Regions from separate parts of the Streptomyces sp. ME19-01-6 genome, predicted to be linked through region 2. Evidence: riboswitches for the same ligand, from Rfam matches in the RefSeq annotation. Region 2 holds a riboswitch; each other region holds the start of a gene.
What was found. A riboswitch is a leader RNA that binds a small molecule or an ion and turns the genes downstream of it on or off. The one in region 2 is predicted to bind cobalamin.

Region 1: another riboswitch for cobalamin. It lies ahead of PV419_RS40095 (cobalamin biosynthesis protein); the one in region 2 lies ahead of PV419_RS31950 (ABC transporter substrate-binding protein).
Region 3: another riboswitch for cobalamin. It lies ahead of cobN (cobaltochelatase subunit CobN); the one in region 2 lies ahead of PV419_RS31950 (ABC transporter substrate-binding protein).
Region 4: another riboswitch for cobalamin. It lies ahead of PV419_RS08245 (ribonucleoside-diphosphate reductase subunit alpha); the one in region 2 lies ahead of PV419_RS31950 (ABC transporter substrate-binding protein).

The regions. Positions count from the first base shown of each region.
Region 1 covers NZ_JARAXF010000028.1:79,442-82,849, forward strand. Annotated here, with positions in the region: gene PV419_RS40085 (inorganic phosphate transporter) at 1-727, shown strand, start outside; gene PV419_RS40090 (hypothetical protein) at 740-997, shown strand; cobalamin riboswitch at 1,164-1,300, shown strand; partial or broken gene PV419_RS40095 (cobalamin biosynthesis protein) at 1,438-2,469, shown strand; gene PV419_RS40100 (cobyric acid synthase) at 2,742-3,408, shown strand, end outside.
Region 2 covers NZ_JARAXF010000018.1:10,771-14,178, reverse strand. Annotated here, with positions in the region: gene PV419_RS31960 (CbtA family protein) at 1-464, shown strand, start outside; gene PV419_RS31955 (histidine phosphatase family protein) at 525-1,121, opposite strand; cobalamin riboswitch at 1,209-1,423, shown strand; gene PV419_RS31950 (ABC transporter substrate-binding protein) at 1,477-2,526, shown strand; gene PV419_RS31945 (FecCD family ABC transporter permease) at 2,523-3,408, shown strand, end outside.
Region 3 covers NZ_JARAXF010000007.1:252,240-255,647, reverse strand. Annotated here, with positions in the region: gene PV419_RS19460 (precorrin-8X methylmutase) at 1-361, opposite strand, end outside; gene PV419_RS19455 (nitrite reductase) at 358-1,989, opposite strand; cobalamin riboswitch at 2,041-2,202, shown strand; gene cobN (cobaltochelatase subunit CobN) at 2,233-3,408, shown strand, end outside.
Region 4 covers NZ_JARAXF010000003.1:357,576-360,983, reverse strand. Annotated here, with positions in the region: gene PV419_RS08245 (ribonucleoside-diphosphate reductase subunit alpha) at 1-1,982, opposite strand, end outside; cobalamin riboswitch at 2,105-2,235, opposite strand; gene PV419_RS08240 (FGGY-family carbohydrate kinase) at 2,450-3,408, opposite strand, start outside.

The sequences.
Region 1 (3,408 bases), on a different contig from region 2:
GCTGGTCTCCCTCGCCCACGGCACCAACGACGCCCAGAAGACCATGGGTGTCATCACCCTGGCGCTGATCACCGGCGGTGCGATCGCGCCCGACTCCGACCCGCCGCTGTGGGTCATCGTCTCCGCGGGCCTGGCCATCGCCCTCGGTACGTACCTGGGCGGCTGGCGCATCATCCGCACCATGGGCAAGGGCATCACCGACATCCAGCCGCCGCAGGGCTTCGCCGCCCAGACCGGCGCCGCGACCGTCATCCTCGCCTCCTCCCACATCGGCTTCGCGCTCTCCACCACCCAGGTCTGCTCCGGTTCCGTGATGGGCGCGGGGATCGGCCGCAAGGGCGGTGTGGTGCGCTGGTCCACCGCGGGCCGCATGGTCCTCGCCTGGGTGCTCACCCTGCCCGCCGCGGGCCTCGTCGCGGGCGGCGCGGCGCTGCTGGCGGACCAGGGCGAGTGGGGCGTCACGGCGGTCGCCGTGCTCGCGGTGGCCGCCTGCGCCGGGATCTGGGCGGCCTCGCGCCGCAAGCCCGTCGACCACACCAACGTCAATGACACCAACGAGGCCGCGGTGGCACCGGCCGAGCCGATGGGCGTCGTCACGGCCGCCCTCCAGTCCGTGGCCCCGCCTCCCGCCGGGCCGGTGGCCCCCGCCGCTGCCGCTTCCGTCTCCTCCTCCGTCTCCTCCGCCACCCCGGCAGGCGCCTCCGCGGCCGCCGGCAGCACCAGCTAAGGAAGTAACGCGATGAGCATCGACTGGGCGGCTCTCGGCCAGGTCTTCGGCATCAGCCTCCTGGTGACCGTCGGCTTCGTGGGCGTCTTCACCCTCGGCATCGTCGGCACCTCCCGCAAGCCGCAACAGGCGGAGGCGGGCCCGGACACCACCTCCGCCTCCTCGGCCTCGGCGGGCGCGGCCTTCGGCCCCGCGCGCGCCGGCGCGTACGCCTGCTTCGCGCTGTGCGCGGCGGCGGTGGCGTACGGCATCAGTCTGATCGTGATCTGACCCCGCTCGCCCCATCCACGGCCGCCGGGCCGGAACGCGCCGACCAGCGCGGACCGCCCGGCGGCCGTGCCATGTGCTCCTCGGCACACTCGTGCGGGGTGGGGCATTCGCGAGTTGACGGCCATTCGCGGCCCGTGGTGGACTTCCGGAGCCAAACGGCGGCAGGAGAGGAAGCCGGTGAGAATCCGGCGCGGTCCCGCCACTGTCACCGGGGAGCGCTCTCCCATCGCCTGTACGAGTCACGGCCGTCCACACGGAGGCTGGAAGACCGGGAGAAACGCGGATCCGGGAGCCAGGAGACTCTCACCGCCGGTCACGTCGAGCCAGGGCGCGGACCCTGAGTGAGGACATACCGCCATGCCCGGCACCGCCATGCCGCCGACCTACCCGCGGCCCCTCCGCCACCTCCCGACGCCCCGAGGCAAGACGGCGAACTGATGATGCGTGCCGATCACGCCTCGTACGCGTGCGGCGCCGCTCTCGGCTTTCTCGGCGACCTCGCCATGGGCGATCCGCGCCGCGGCCACCCTGTGGCCGCGTTCGGGCGCGCCGCCCTGGCCGTCGAGCGGCTGCTGTGGCGCGACCACCGCGGATCCGGGGCTCTTTACACCGCGCTGTGCGCGGGTGGCGCGGCCGCGGGCGCCGTCTTGTCGGTGCGCGCGGTACGGGCTTTGGGAGGGCCCGCGGTGGGACGCCCTGCCCCGGGAAGCCCCGCCCTGGAACGCTTGGAACGCCCCGTACCGAGGCACCCCTCCCCCGCCGCGCAGACCATGCTGACCGCCGCCGCCACCTGGGCCGTGCTCGGCGGGACGACGCTGGGCCGGGAGGCGCGGGCCATCGGCGGCGCGCTGGCCGCCGGGGACCTCGACGCCGCCAGGCGGCGGCTGCCGCACCTGTGCGGACGCGACCCGCAGGCGCTGGACGAGGCGCAGATCGCGCGCGCGGTCGTCGAGTCGGTCGCCGAGAACACCTCCGACGCCGTCGTGGGCGCACTGGTGTGGGGGGCCGTCGGCGGGGTGCCGGGCCTGGTCGGCTTCCGGGCCGTCAACACCCTGGACGCGATGGTGGGCCACAAGTCGCCGCGCTACCGGCGGTTCGGGTGGGCCTCGGCCCGGCTGGACGACCTGGCCGGCTGGCCCGGCGCACGGCTCACCGCGGCGCTGACCGTCCTGGCCGGGCCCGATCCGCGCGGCGCGCGGCGCGCCTGGCGGCGCGACGGCCACCGCCATCCGAGCCCCAACGCGGGCCCCGTGGAGGCCGCGTTCGCGGGCGCGCTCGGCGTTCGGCTGGGCGGCACCCTCGCGTACGGGGGCCGCGTCGAGCACCGGCCGGTGCTCAACCCCGGCGGGCGGCCGGTCGAGGCGGCCGACATCGAGCGCGCGGTACGGCTGTCGCGGCGCGTCGGCGCCCTGGCGCTCGGCGTATCCGTCACGGCCCGGCTGGCCGCGGGGGCGCTGCGGCCGGCCCGTACGGCCACGCGGCCCGGCGAGGCGCCCGTACGCGCCCAGCGCGCCCCACATGGCGCGCTCGCCCGTTGGGCACGGTCCATGCCCCTCCCTCCCGCTCAGTCCCGCCGCGCTCCAACGCACGGGCTTCCCTCGTCACTGCTCGCTCCTCCGTCGCTGCGCGGCTCCTCAGTCCAGCCCGCGCAGCGCGCCAAGACACGCTCATACGAGACACTCGGCGCGGGTCGGCCGGGCGGCCCGGCGACGGCGCGGCCCGCGGCCGCTGGGAGGGACTACGGATGAGCGGAATACACGGCGGAGGCGCCAAGCGTGTGCCGGGCGGCGGGCTGCTCGTCGCGGGTACGACCTCGGACGCGGGCAAGAGCGTCGTCACGGCCGGGATCTGCCGCTGGCTCAGCCGCAAGGGCGTCAGCGTCGCGCCCTTCAAGGCGCAGAACATGTCGCTCAACTCCTTCGTCACCCGCGACGGGGCGGAGATCGGCCGCGCCCAGGCCATGCAGGCCGCCGCCGCGCGCGTCGAGCCGAGCGCGCTGATGAACCCCGTCCTGCTCAAGCCGGGCAGCGACCGCAGCAGCCAAGTGGTGCTGCTGGGCAAGCCGGTGGGCGAGCTGAGCGCGCGTGGCTACCACGATGGGCGGCAGGACGCGCTGCTCGGGACCGTCACGGAGTGCCTGGCCGAGCTTCGGCGCACGTACGACGCGGTGATCTGCGAGGGCGCGGGCAGCCCCGCCGAGATCAATCTGCGCCGCACCGACATCGTCAACCTGGGTCTCGCCCGGGCCGCCCGGCTGCCGGTCGTCGTGGTCGGGGACATCGACCGCGGCGGCGTCTTCGCGTCGTTCTTCGGCACGACCGCGCTGCTCTCGGAGCCCGACCAGCGGCTTGTCGCGGGCTATCTGGTCAACAAGTTCCGCGGCGATGTGACTCTGCTGGAGCCGGGCCTGC
Region 2 (3,408 bases):
GGGCGACCGCGCTGCTGCTGTCCGGCTGCGCCCTGCTCGCGGTCTACGTCGTGCCGTTCCTGAAGTACCCGGCCAACCCGCCCGCCGTCGGCGACCCCGGCACCATCGGCAAGCGGACCACCCTGTACTTCCTGATGATGGCGCTCAGCGTGCTCCTCGCGGTGGCCGCGACCATCCTCGGCAAGCGGCTCGCCCCGAAACTGGGCACCTGGTACGCCACCGTCACCGCGGTGTCCGCCTTCGCCCTGGTGACCGGGGTGGCGTACGCGTTCCTGCCCGTCGTCAACGAGGTGCCCGCCGATTTCCCGGCCACCGTGCTGTGGCGGTTCCGCCTCTCCGCGCTGGCCATGCAGGTCACCCTGTGGGGAGGCTTCGGACTCGTCTTCGGCGAGCTCGCCGAACGCCTGCTGAATCCCAAGCCCGCCGCAGCGGCCCCGGCCTCGGCGGTGGCCGCCCCCAGCTGACGGTGGCTCGACCACGCGAGAGGGCCCCGGACCCTCCGGGCGCCCTCTCGCGTTCTCCTCTCAGCGTCCGTTGCCGCCCGACCGCGGATGCAGCGGCTGTCCCAGCGTGAGGTTCCAGCGCCCGGGCCGTCCGCTGATCCCGGTCGCCGTCAGCGGCGGAACGTCGGCCCGCCAGAAGGCCGCCGCGGGCGCGCCCAGCACATGCACCACCACGGCCCGCACCACTTCCGGCTCCACCACGGCGAGTGTGCGGCCGTCCGTCCGCGACGCGGCCTCCAGCCACCGCCCGACCCGCAGGCACATGTCCCGCACCGACTCCCCGCCGTGGGGCGCGGCCGCCGGGTCGGCCAGCCACCGGCCCACCGCCTCCGGCTCGACGGCACCGACCTCGTCGAGAGTGCGTCCCTGCCAGCGGCCCGCGTCCAGGCCGGCCAGCTCCGTACGAGGCTCGGCCCCGCCGAGTCCCAGAGCCGCGGCGGTCTCCTGGCAGCGCAGGCTGGGGGAGGTGACGACGCGAGCGGCCGAAGGCAGCGTCCCGGCCGCGGCGCGGGCCCGTGCCGCGCCGCTGTCGTCGAGAGGGGTCGTGCCGTCGTCGAACCGGGCCCGGCGCAGCGATGGGTTCATCGCGGGCGAGATGAAAGTGACGCGGCTGGTCACGCGGTCGCTCCTCTGCCTGTGTGATGGGACGCGGTCAGCTCACCGCGGACCGTGCGGGCGGCGACGGCCGGATGCTCCAGGGAACCTTGATAGCCTCTGGGGGCCAGTCGAGCCACATCCGAGGCCAGGGAATCCGGTGCGAATCCGGAACTGACGCGCAGCGGTGAGGGGGACGGGCGGGGCACACCATGCCACTGGGAGGGGAACGGGCCGGCCGAAGGGCGGGCGCGGGACCGCACCGGGAAGGCGCCCCGTCCGGACGAACCCGAGTCCGAAGACCTGCTGGCACCTCCGCGCCCCCGCGGGGAGGACGTCCGTAGGCCAGGCTCCGCGTACGAGCCCCGACCACCGAGGCATGCCCGTGCTCCGTACCGCTCTCCGCCCCGCGGCTCTTCTGCTCGCCCCCGCCTTGCTGCTCACCGCGTGCGCCGGCTCGAGAAGCGGCGCCGAGGACGACGTGGGGAAGTCCGCCGGTTCGGGCTACCCGCTCACCCTCGACGACTGCGGCCACAAGGTCACCCTGAAGTCGGCCCCGAAGCGGGCCGTCTCCCTCAACCAGGGCACCACGGAGATCCTGCTCTCCCTCGGCCTCGCCGACCGCATGGCCGGTACGGCGACATGGACGGACCCGGTGCTGAAGGGCCTGGAGAAGGCGAACGCGTCCGTGCCGCGGCTGGCGGACAACGCGCCCTCCTTCGAGAAGGTGCTGGACGCCGAACCCGACTTCGTCACCGCCTCGTTCGTCTCCACCCTCGGCAAGGGTGGCGTCGCCACCCGTGAGCAGTTCGAGAAGCTGGGCGTGCCCACGTACGTCTCGCCCTCCGACTGCTCGGCGGGCAAGGACAACGACAGCGGCGGCGACGGATCGCGCTCCACACCGCTCACCCTCGACAGCGTCTACGGCGAGATACGCGACCTGGCCCGGGCGTTCGGCGTCGACGCGCGGGGCGAGAAGCTTGTCGCCGAGCTGAAGGAGCGGGTGCGCAAGGCCACTGCCGGGCTGGACGCCTCCGGCGTCTCCCTCATGTACTGGTTCGCCAACTCCCAGTCGCCCTACCTCGCCGGCTGCTGCGGCGCGCCCGGTGCCATCACCCGCGCCGTCGGCGCGAAGAACGCCTTCGCCGACACCCACGACGAGTGGCCCCAGATCAGCTGGGAGACCGTCGCCGACCGCGACCCCGACGTCATCGTCCTCGGCGACCTGACCCGGAAGCAGCAGACCGCGGAGACCGCCCAGGCCAAGATCCGCTTCCTGGAGACCAACCCGGCCACCCGCAACCTGACCGCCGTGAAGAAGAAGCGGTACGTCCTGCTCAGCGGGCAGGCGATGAACCCGTCCATCCGCACGGTCGAAGGGATCGAGAAGGTCGCCGCGGGGCTGCGCGACGTCGGGCTCGCCCCATGAGCGTCCGCACGCTGCTGCTGACCGGCGGCGGGCTGGCCGCGCTGCTCATGTCGGTCGCCGTCGCCGTGACGATCGGACCGGCCGACATCTCCACCGGCGATGTGTGGGCCTGTGTCGCCGCCCATCTCGGCCTGGGCGAGAGCGGGCTGGCGCCCTTGCGGGACGGCATCGTGTGGAGCCTGCGGATGCCGCGCACCCTGCTGGCCGCCGTGTGCGGGGCCGGGCTCGCCGTGTGCGGAGCGGTGATGCAGTCGCTGCTGCGGAATCCGCTGGCCGATCCGTTCGTGCTCGGAGTCTCCTCCGGCGCGTCCACGGGTGCCGTCGCCGTGGTCGTGCTCGGGGTGGGCGGAGGAGTGGTGTCCCTGTCCGCGGGCGCCTTCCTCGGCGCGCTGCTCTCCTTCACCCTGGTGCTCCTGCTCAGCCACACCCTCGGCGGCAGCACGGACCGGGTCGTGCTCTCCGGGGTGGCCGTCATGCAACTGTTCTCCGCGCTGACCTCGTTCACTGTCCTGACCTCCGCCGACGCCGAGACCACCCGGGGCGTGCTGTTCTGGCTGCTCGGCTCGCTCTCCGGCGCCGACTGGGGACAGGTGCTGCTGTGCACCGCCGTACTGGCCGCGGTCCTCGCCGTCTGCCTCGGATACTCCCGCACCCTGGACGCGTTCGCCTTCGGCGACGAGGCCGCGGCCGGACTCGGCGTCCGTGTCGCCCGTACCCGCCTGGTCCTGCTCTCGGCGACCGCGCTGCTCACCGCCGTCCTGGTCAGCTGTGCCGGCGCGATCGGCTTCGTCGGCCTGGTCCTCCCGCACGCCACGCGCGCCCTCACCGGCGCCGGTCACGCCCGCCTCCTGCCCGTCACGGCGCTGACCGGAGCCGTCTTCC
Region 3 (3,408 bases), on a different contig from region 2:
CGCTGCGCGTGGTGCCCATGTGGCGGGCCAGTTCGGGCACCCCGGGGTCGGACAGGGTGCACACCACGTCGTTGTCCGCGGGCAGCCGCTTGCGGGTCACACCGCTGGCCACCATGTGCGCGTCACAGAGCACGGGCGCGCCGGCGCGCAGCGCGGCGCGGGCGCGGGCGACCACCTGGGGGGTGTACGCGAGGTCCTGGACGAGGTCGACCATGCCGCAGGCGTGGATCATCCGCACCGCGACCCGGCTGACGTCGGCGGGCAGGCCGCTCAAGTCCGCCTCGGTGCGGATGGTGGCAAAGGAAGCGCGGTATATGGCCGCGCCGTCCTTCTCGTAGTCGAACACTGTGCCCTCGATCATGTCGTTCCACGGGCCGCCGCCACGGCGCCGGCCAATTGCTCTGCTGTTACGTTCACTGTCCCGTCCACGCCCCGCTCGGACCCTGTGGCACCTCGTACGGTGACCTGGTAGCCGTCGCCCGTCGCCAGCACGTCGACCCACCGGCCGCCGGGGTGGCCGCAGCGCCGCTCGCAGCCGGAGAAGTACACGGGCAGGGCGGTCGGCGGTCGGCCCGGGCGGCCGCCGCCGGACGCCTCGCCCGCCACCGCGCGCGCCGCGTCGGCCCGCACATCGGCCAGGGACTTGGCGCAGCCGGGCCGTCCCGTGCACGCGCCGACCCCGAGCCAGGGGGAGTGCGGCGCGGTCACCAGCCCGGCGTCGGCGAGCTCCCGCAGCGCGGCCCGGGCGCCGTCCTGGGAGAAGCCGGGCAGCACCACGCCGCGCCAGGGCGTCACACGCAGCTCGCCCGAGCCGCCCCGGGCGGCGAGTTCGGCGAGCAGCCGCCACCGCGCGGCGGCGAGCCGCCCCAGCGGAACGGCGACGGACACCACGCACCGCCCGCCTGGCCCGGCGACGAGCCCGACCGCGGGCGCGCCGGAGACGGCATGGTCCACGAGGGCCTGCGCTGCTTCCTCGCGCGCGGGTGCCGCGTCCACCGGCGATGTCTGTCCCTCGGCGCGGAGGGACTCAGGGCCGAGCGGAGTGGCCTGGATCCCCGCCTCGGCGAGTCGCCCGGCCAACCGGCCGTCCGTCACGGCGTGTCGCGCCGACAGCTCGCGAACGCGCCAGGCGCGGGTACCACTCGCGCGCACGGCGTCGAGAAATGCCACTGCGGCCAGCGCCGCCGCGCGCGGCGCGTCCGCGGCGCGCATCCGGAGCCCGGCGACCGCGGAGTCGCCACCGGGCCCAGGATCCAGCGGCCGAGCCCGGCCCGGCGTGTCGTCGCCCACCGCCCGCCCGTTCCGGCGCGCCGCGACGCCCGATGCGTCAGGACGGCCCGTCGCCTCGGAGGAGCCCCCGGCGTCCGGCGCGGTGGACGCCGGGTACCCCAGTCCGTGACCGCCGACGGAGCCGAGCCGCAGCAGCGCCCCGCCGTCCGGCTCTGCGATCAATGTCACATCCGCGCCCAGCGCCGCCACATCGCCCCGCCCGTCGTCGAGTGCGAACAGGAACCGGCCCGAGAGACTTGCGAGTTCGGCGAATCCGGAAGACGCGGGTCCGTCGTCGCACAGCAGGGCGTCCAGTTCCCGCGCCCACGCCGAGACATCCGTGTGCCCCGCCCCGTCCAGTCCGGACAGCGGGGACGCCACGATGTTACGCACCCGGTCGTGCCGGTCCGACGGGAGGAGCCCGGCCGTCCGCAGCCGGGCCGCGAGCCCGGCCCCGCACCCCGGGGCGAGGCCGCGCAGCTGCAGATTGCCCCGGGAGGTGAGGTCCAGTCGGCCGTCCCCCAACTCCTCGGCAGCGAGCGCCAGCACCAGCGCCTGACATGCCGTCAGAAGCCCGGCCGGCAGCCGCACCCGGGCCAGTGCGCCGTCGTCCGCCGGGTGCAGGCGCAGCGCGCCCGGGCAGGCGTCGGCGCGCCCGCGCACGGGGGTTTCATCCCCTGGTGGGGCGGTTGTCGGGGGGAGGGACATGGCGGCGAGCATACCGACGATTGCCTCCGGCTCACCGCCCCGCGGCAGGTCAGGAACGCCTACTATGCTCACCGGCGGGTCGGTCCCGGCCCGCCACCACACAAGACGGCAAAAAGGGTAGGAAGCCGGTGGAAATCCGGCGCGGTCCCGCCACTGTGAGCGCGGCAGCCGGTTATGCGGCGGCCGCGCGAGCCAGGAACTCCCGCCGTCTTCAACCCGCCCGGGGCGCGGACCCCGAGGAAGGCCTGCCGTCGCATGATCCTGCTGCTGTCGACGTCCGACACCGATTTGCTCAGTGCCCGCGCGGCACAGACCCCGGTGCCCTACCGGCTCGCCAACCCGGCCCGGCTCCCGCTGGACGACCTCCCCGCGCTCCTCGACGGCGTCGAACTCGTCGTCGTACGGCTGCTCGGCGGGGTGCGCGCCTGGCAGGAAGGGCTCGACACGCTGCTCGCCCAGGACCGCCCGGTCGTCGTGCTGACCGGCGAACAGGCCCCGGACGCCCAGCTCATGGAGGCCTCCACGGTCCCGGTCGGGATCGCCGCCGAGGCTCACGCCTACCTCGCGCACGGCGGGCCCGGCAACCTCGGCCAACTGGCCCGCTTCCTGTCCGACACCGTCCTGCTGACCGGACACGGCTTCGAGCCGCCCGCTCCCGCGCCCTCGTGGGGCGCGCTGGAGCGCGCCGCGCGCGAGGACGTCACCGGCCCGCGGATCGCCGTGCTCTACTACCGCGCGCACCATATGAGCGGCAACACCGCCTTCGTCGAGGCGCTCTGCCGGGCCGTCGAGGACGCCGGAGGCCGTCCGCTGCCGCTGTACGTCGCCTCGCTGCGCGCGCCCGAGGCCGAGCTGCTGGAGGCCCTCGCCGAGGCCGACGCGGTGGTCACCACCGTGCTGGCCGCGGGCGGCACCCGGCCCGCCGAGGCCTCGGCCGGCGGGGACGACGAGGCGTGGGACGCGGGCGCGCTGGCTGCGCTGGACGTCCCGGTGCTGCAGGCGCTGTGCCTGACCGGCTCGCGCGCCGCGTGGGAGGAGAACGACGAGGGCCTCTCGCCTCTGGACGCGGCGACCCAGGTCGCCGTCCCGGAGTTCGACGGGCGGTTGATCACCGTGCCGTTCTCCTTCAAGGAGACCGACGAGGACGGCCTGCCCGTCTATGTAGCCGACCCCGAGCGCGCCGCGCGTGTCGCGGGAATCGCGGTACGACACGCCCGGCTGCGCCACATACCGGCGGCCGACAAGCGTCTCGCGCTCGTCCTGTCCGCCTACCCCACCAAGCACTCCCGTATCGGCAACGCCGTGGGCCTGGACACGCCCGCCAGCGCCGTCGCCCTGCTGCGCCGGCTGCGCGCGGACGGCTTCGACGTCGGCCCCGAGGAGGGGCCCGAGTCGCTGCCCGGCCTCGCCTCCGGCGACGGCGACGAGCTG
Region 4 (3,408 bases), on a different contig from region 2:
TTCACCAGGTATGAGTTGACCTGGAGGAACTCACCGCTGAGCGTCTCGCGCTTGAAGAGGTTGGAGACCTGCGGCTCGATGCACTCGTACACGCCCGCGATCGAGGCGATCGTCGCGGTCGGGGCGATGGCCAGAAGGAGGGAGTTCCGCATGCCGGACTTCGCCATCCGCTCGCGCAGCGCCGCCCACCGCTCGGGCCAGGTCGCCACCGCGTCCGTGTAGTGGTCCGGGTGCAGCACCCCGCGCGCGGTGCGGGTGGCGGACCAGGCCGGGTGCGGGCCGTGGCGCTCGGCGAGCGCGCAGGACGCCTCGTACGCCGCGAGCATGATGCGTTCGGAGATCTGGGTGGAGAGCTTCTGCGCCTCGGGCGAGTCGAAGGGGAGCCGCAGCCGGAAGAAGACGTCCTGCAGGCCCATCAGGCCCAGACCCACCGGCCGCCAGCGGGAGTTGGACGCCCCGGCCTCCTGGGTAGGGTAGAAGTTGATGTCCACCACACGGTCGAGGAAGGTGACGGCGGTACGGACGGTCGCGTCCAGCCGCTCCCAGTCCATTACTTCCCGCCCGTCGCCGACGTCTTTGCCCAGGTGCGCGGCCAGGTTGACCGACCCCAGGTTGCACACGGCCGTCTCGCCGTCGTCCGTGACCTCCAGGATCTCGGTGCAGAGGTTGGAGGAGTGGACGACCCGGCCGGGCTCGGCGGTCTGGTTGGCGGTGCGGTTGGCGGCGTCCTTGAAGGTCATCCAGCCGTTGCCGGTCTGCGCGAGGGTGCGCATCATCCGGGCGTACAGCTGGCGCGCCGGGACGGTCTTGACGGCCAGTCCCTCCGCCTCGGCCTTCTTGTAGGCGGCGTCGAACTCCTCGCCCCACAGGTCGACCAGCGCGGGCGCGTCGACCGGCGAGAACAGCGACCAGTCGGCGTCGGCCTCGACCCGGCGCATGAACTCGTCCGGGATCCAGTGCGCGATGTTGAGGTTGTGGGTGCGGCGGGCCTCTTCGCCCGTGTTGTCCCGCAGCTCCAGGAACTCCTCGATGTCCGCGTGCCAGGTCTCCAGGTACACACAGGCCGCGCCCTTGCGCCGGCCACCCTGGTTGACGGCGGCGACCGAGGCGTCGAGGGTGCGCAGGAACGGCACGATGCCGTTGGAGTGCCCGTTGGTGCCGCGGATCAGCGAACCGCGGGCGCGGATGCGCGAGTAGGAGAGCCCGATGCCGCCCGCGTGCTTGGAGAGCCGCGCGACCTGGTGGTAGCGGTTGTAGATCGAGTCCAGCTCGTCCAGCGGCGAGTCCAGCAGATAGCAGGACGACATCTGCGGGTGCCGGGTGCCGGAGTTGAACAGGGTGGGGGAGCTGGGCAGGTAGGACAGCGTGCTGGTGAGCCGGTAGAGCTCGGCGACATCGTCCAGCGCCTGCCGTGAGTGGTCCTCGGCCAGCCCGCAGGCCACCCGCAGCAGGAAGTGCTGCGGCGTTTCGATCACCTGGCGGGTGATCGGGTGGCGGAGCAGATAGCGGCTGTGCAGCGTGCGCAGCCCGAAGTAGCCGAAGCGGCCGTCGGCGCCGTCGGCCAGCGCCCGCTCGACCAGCGCGTCCAGGCGGGCGGCGTGGGCGGTCACGAACTCGGCCGTGCCGTCCGCGATCAGGCCCTCGCGGTGTCCCACGGCCACCGAGGCCGAGAAGGAGACCGCGCCCTGCCCGGCCGCCTCCTCCGCGATGGCGAGGGTCAGCAGCCGAGCGGCGAGCTTCGAGTACTCCGGCTCCTCGGCGATCAGCCCGGCCGCCGCCTCGGTCGCGAGGGTGCGCAACTCCGCCTCGTCCGAGCCGGGATGGCGGCCGCGCAGGGCGGCGGCCGCGACCTTGCCGGGGTCGGTGGCGGGCAGGTCGGCGGTGAGCTCCGTCAGGGTCCGCAGAAGGACGGTCCCGGGCGCGTCGTTCGCTGCCTGAGTAGCCGCTGCCTCTGAAACCGGATCGGCTGGCGCGATGGTCACGAAAGTGCTCTCCCTCGCTCGGCTTGGGGCCTCACGGTGGTGCGCGATGGGCGCGTACGGGCATGCCGAAACCGCGAACGGCATACCGCGCAGCGTCCACCGGCCCAACCCGCGGGGCCCGGACGTATGAGACGGCTGTCGGCAGGTCCTCGGACTCGCGGGTACGCAAAAGCGCACGCGTACACCGTTGCGGGACAGTTCCGGATTCCCACCGGATTCCCCTGCGGCGACAGCGAGCATGAGCATACATCTTGTGGTGGCGAGCGCACGCGCCCCCACATGTTGTGTCGCGAGGTGGAGTGTTTCGTACGAATGTGCTATTCAGTGCCGGACTTGACGCGGTCTTGGCGCGCACTTGGCACTGACCTGACGCGGGCCTTGGACAGGCCTGGCACGGGTCCGGTGCGGGCGGCCGGGCGCGCGCCAGGCGCGGGTCCGGCGCGGTGCCGGGCTGCCGTGGGCCGCCGTTAAACGGGCGCCGTTGCCCGCCACTCCGCGAGGGTACGGGCCAGCCTGGCCCGGTAGTCCGCGTAGCCGCGCTCGTATGCCTCGGCGCGGTCCGCGTCCGGTACGACAGTACGCGAATCGGCTCGCCATTGTGTCGCGTCCACCGGGTCGCCCAGCGCCCGCCAGGCGACCGCGACCGCGCCGCGCGCCCCCACCTCGGGCTCGTCGGGGATGCGCACCGGTCGCCCGAGGGCGTCCGCGAACAGCTGGGCCCAGGCGGCGGACCGGGTGCCGCCCCCGCACGCCGCGAGGCTCGCGGTCAGCCCCGCGGCCTCCAGGCAGTGGCGGGCGGCGTACGCCACGGCCTCACAGACGGCCCGTACGGCGTCCGCGCGGGTCGCCGCCAGGGTCAGCCCGTCCAGCCGGCCCCGCGCGGCGGGCTCCACGAACGGGGCCCGCTCGCCCGCGTCGGACAGGAAGGGCAGCGCGGTCACCCCGCGCGCCCCCGGCGGGCTTTGGGCGAGCAGCGCGTCCAGGTCGGCGGTGGTGGCCCCGGCGAACTCCAGGACCCACTCCAGGGCCGCCGTGCCCACCATGGCGGGCATGCCGCGCAGCCAGCGGTCCCGGTCGGGCACGCACAGCCACATGCCCGCCGGGTCGGCCGCCGGGTCGATCCGCGCGCTGTCGGTGAGGACCTGGCTGGCCAGCGTGGTGCCGACGATCAGCAGGCCGTCGCCGACCTCCTCGACCCCGCTGCCGATCGCGCAGGCCGGAAGGTCGTACGGGCCCGCCGTGACGGGCAGTCCGACCGCCAGCCCGAGCAGCTCGGCGCCCGCTTTGTCCAGCCGCCGTACGGTGTCGGGCGCGGCGGGCGACGGCAACAGCCGGGCGTATTCGGCGATTCCACATGCTTCCAGGGCCTCTGGGACATACGCGCGCGTGGTCACGTCCAGGAAGGGCATGGACGCGTCCGAGGCGT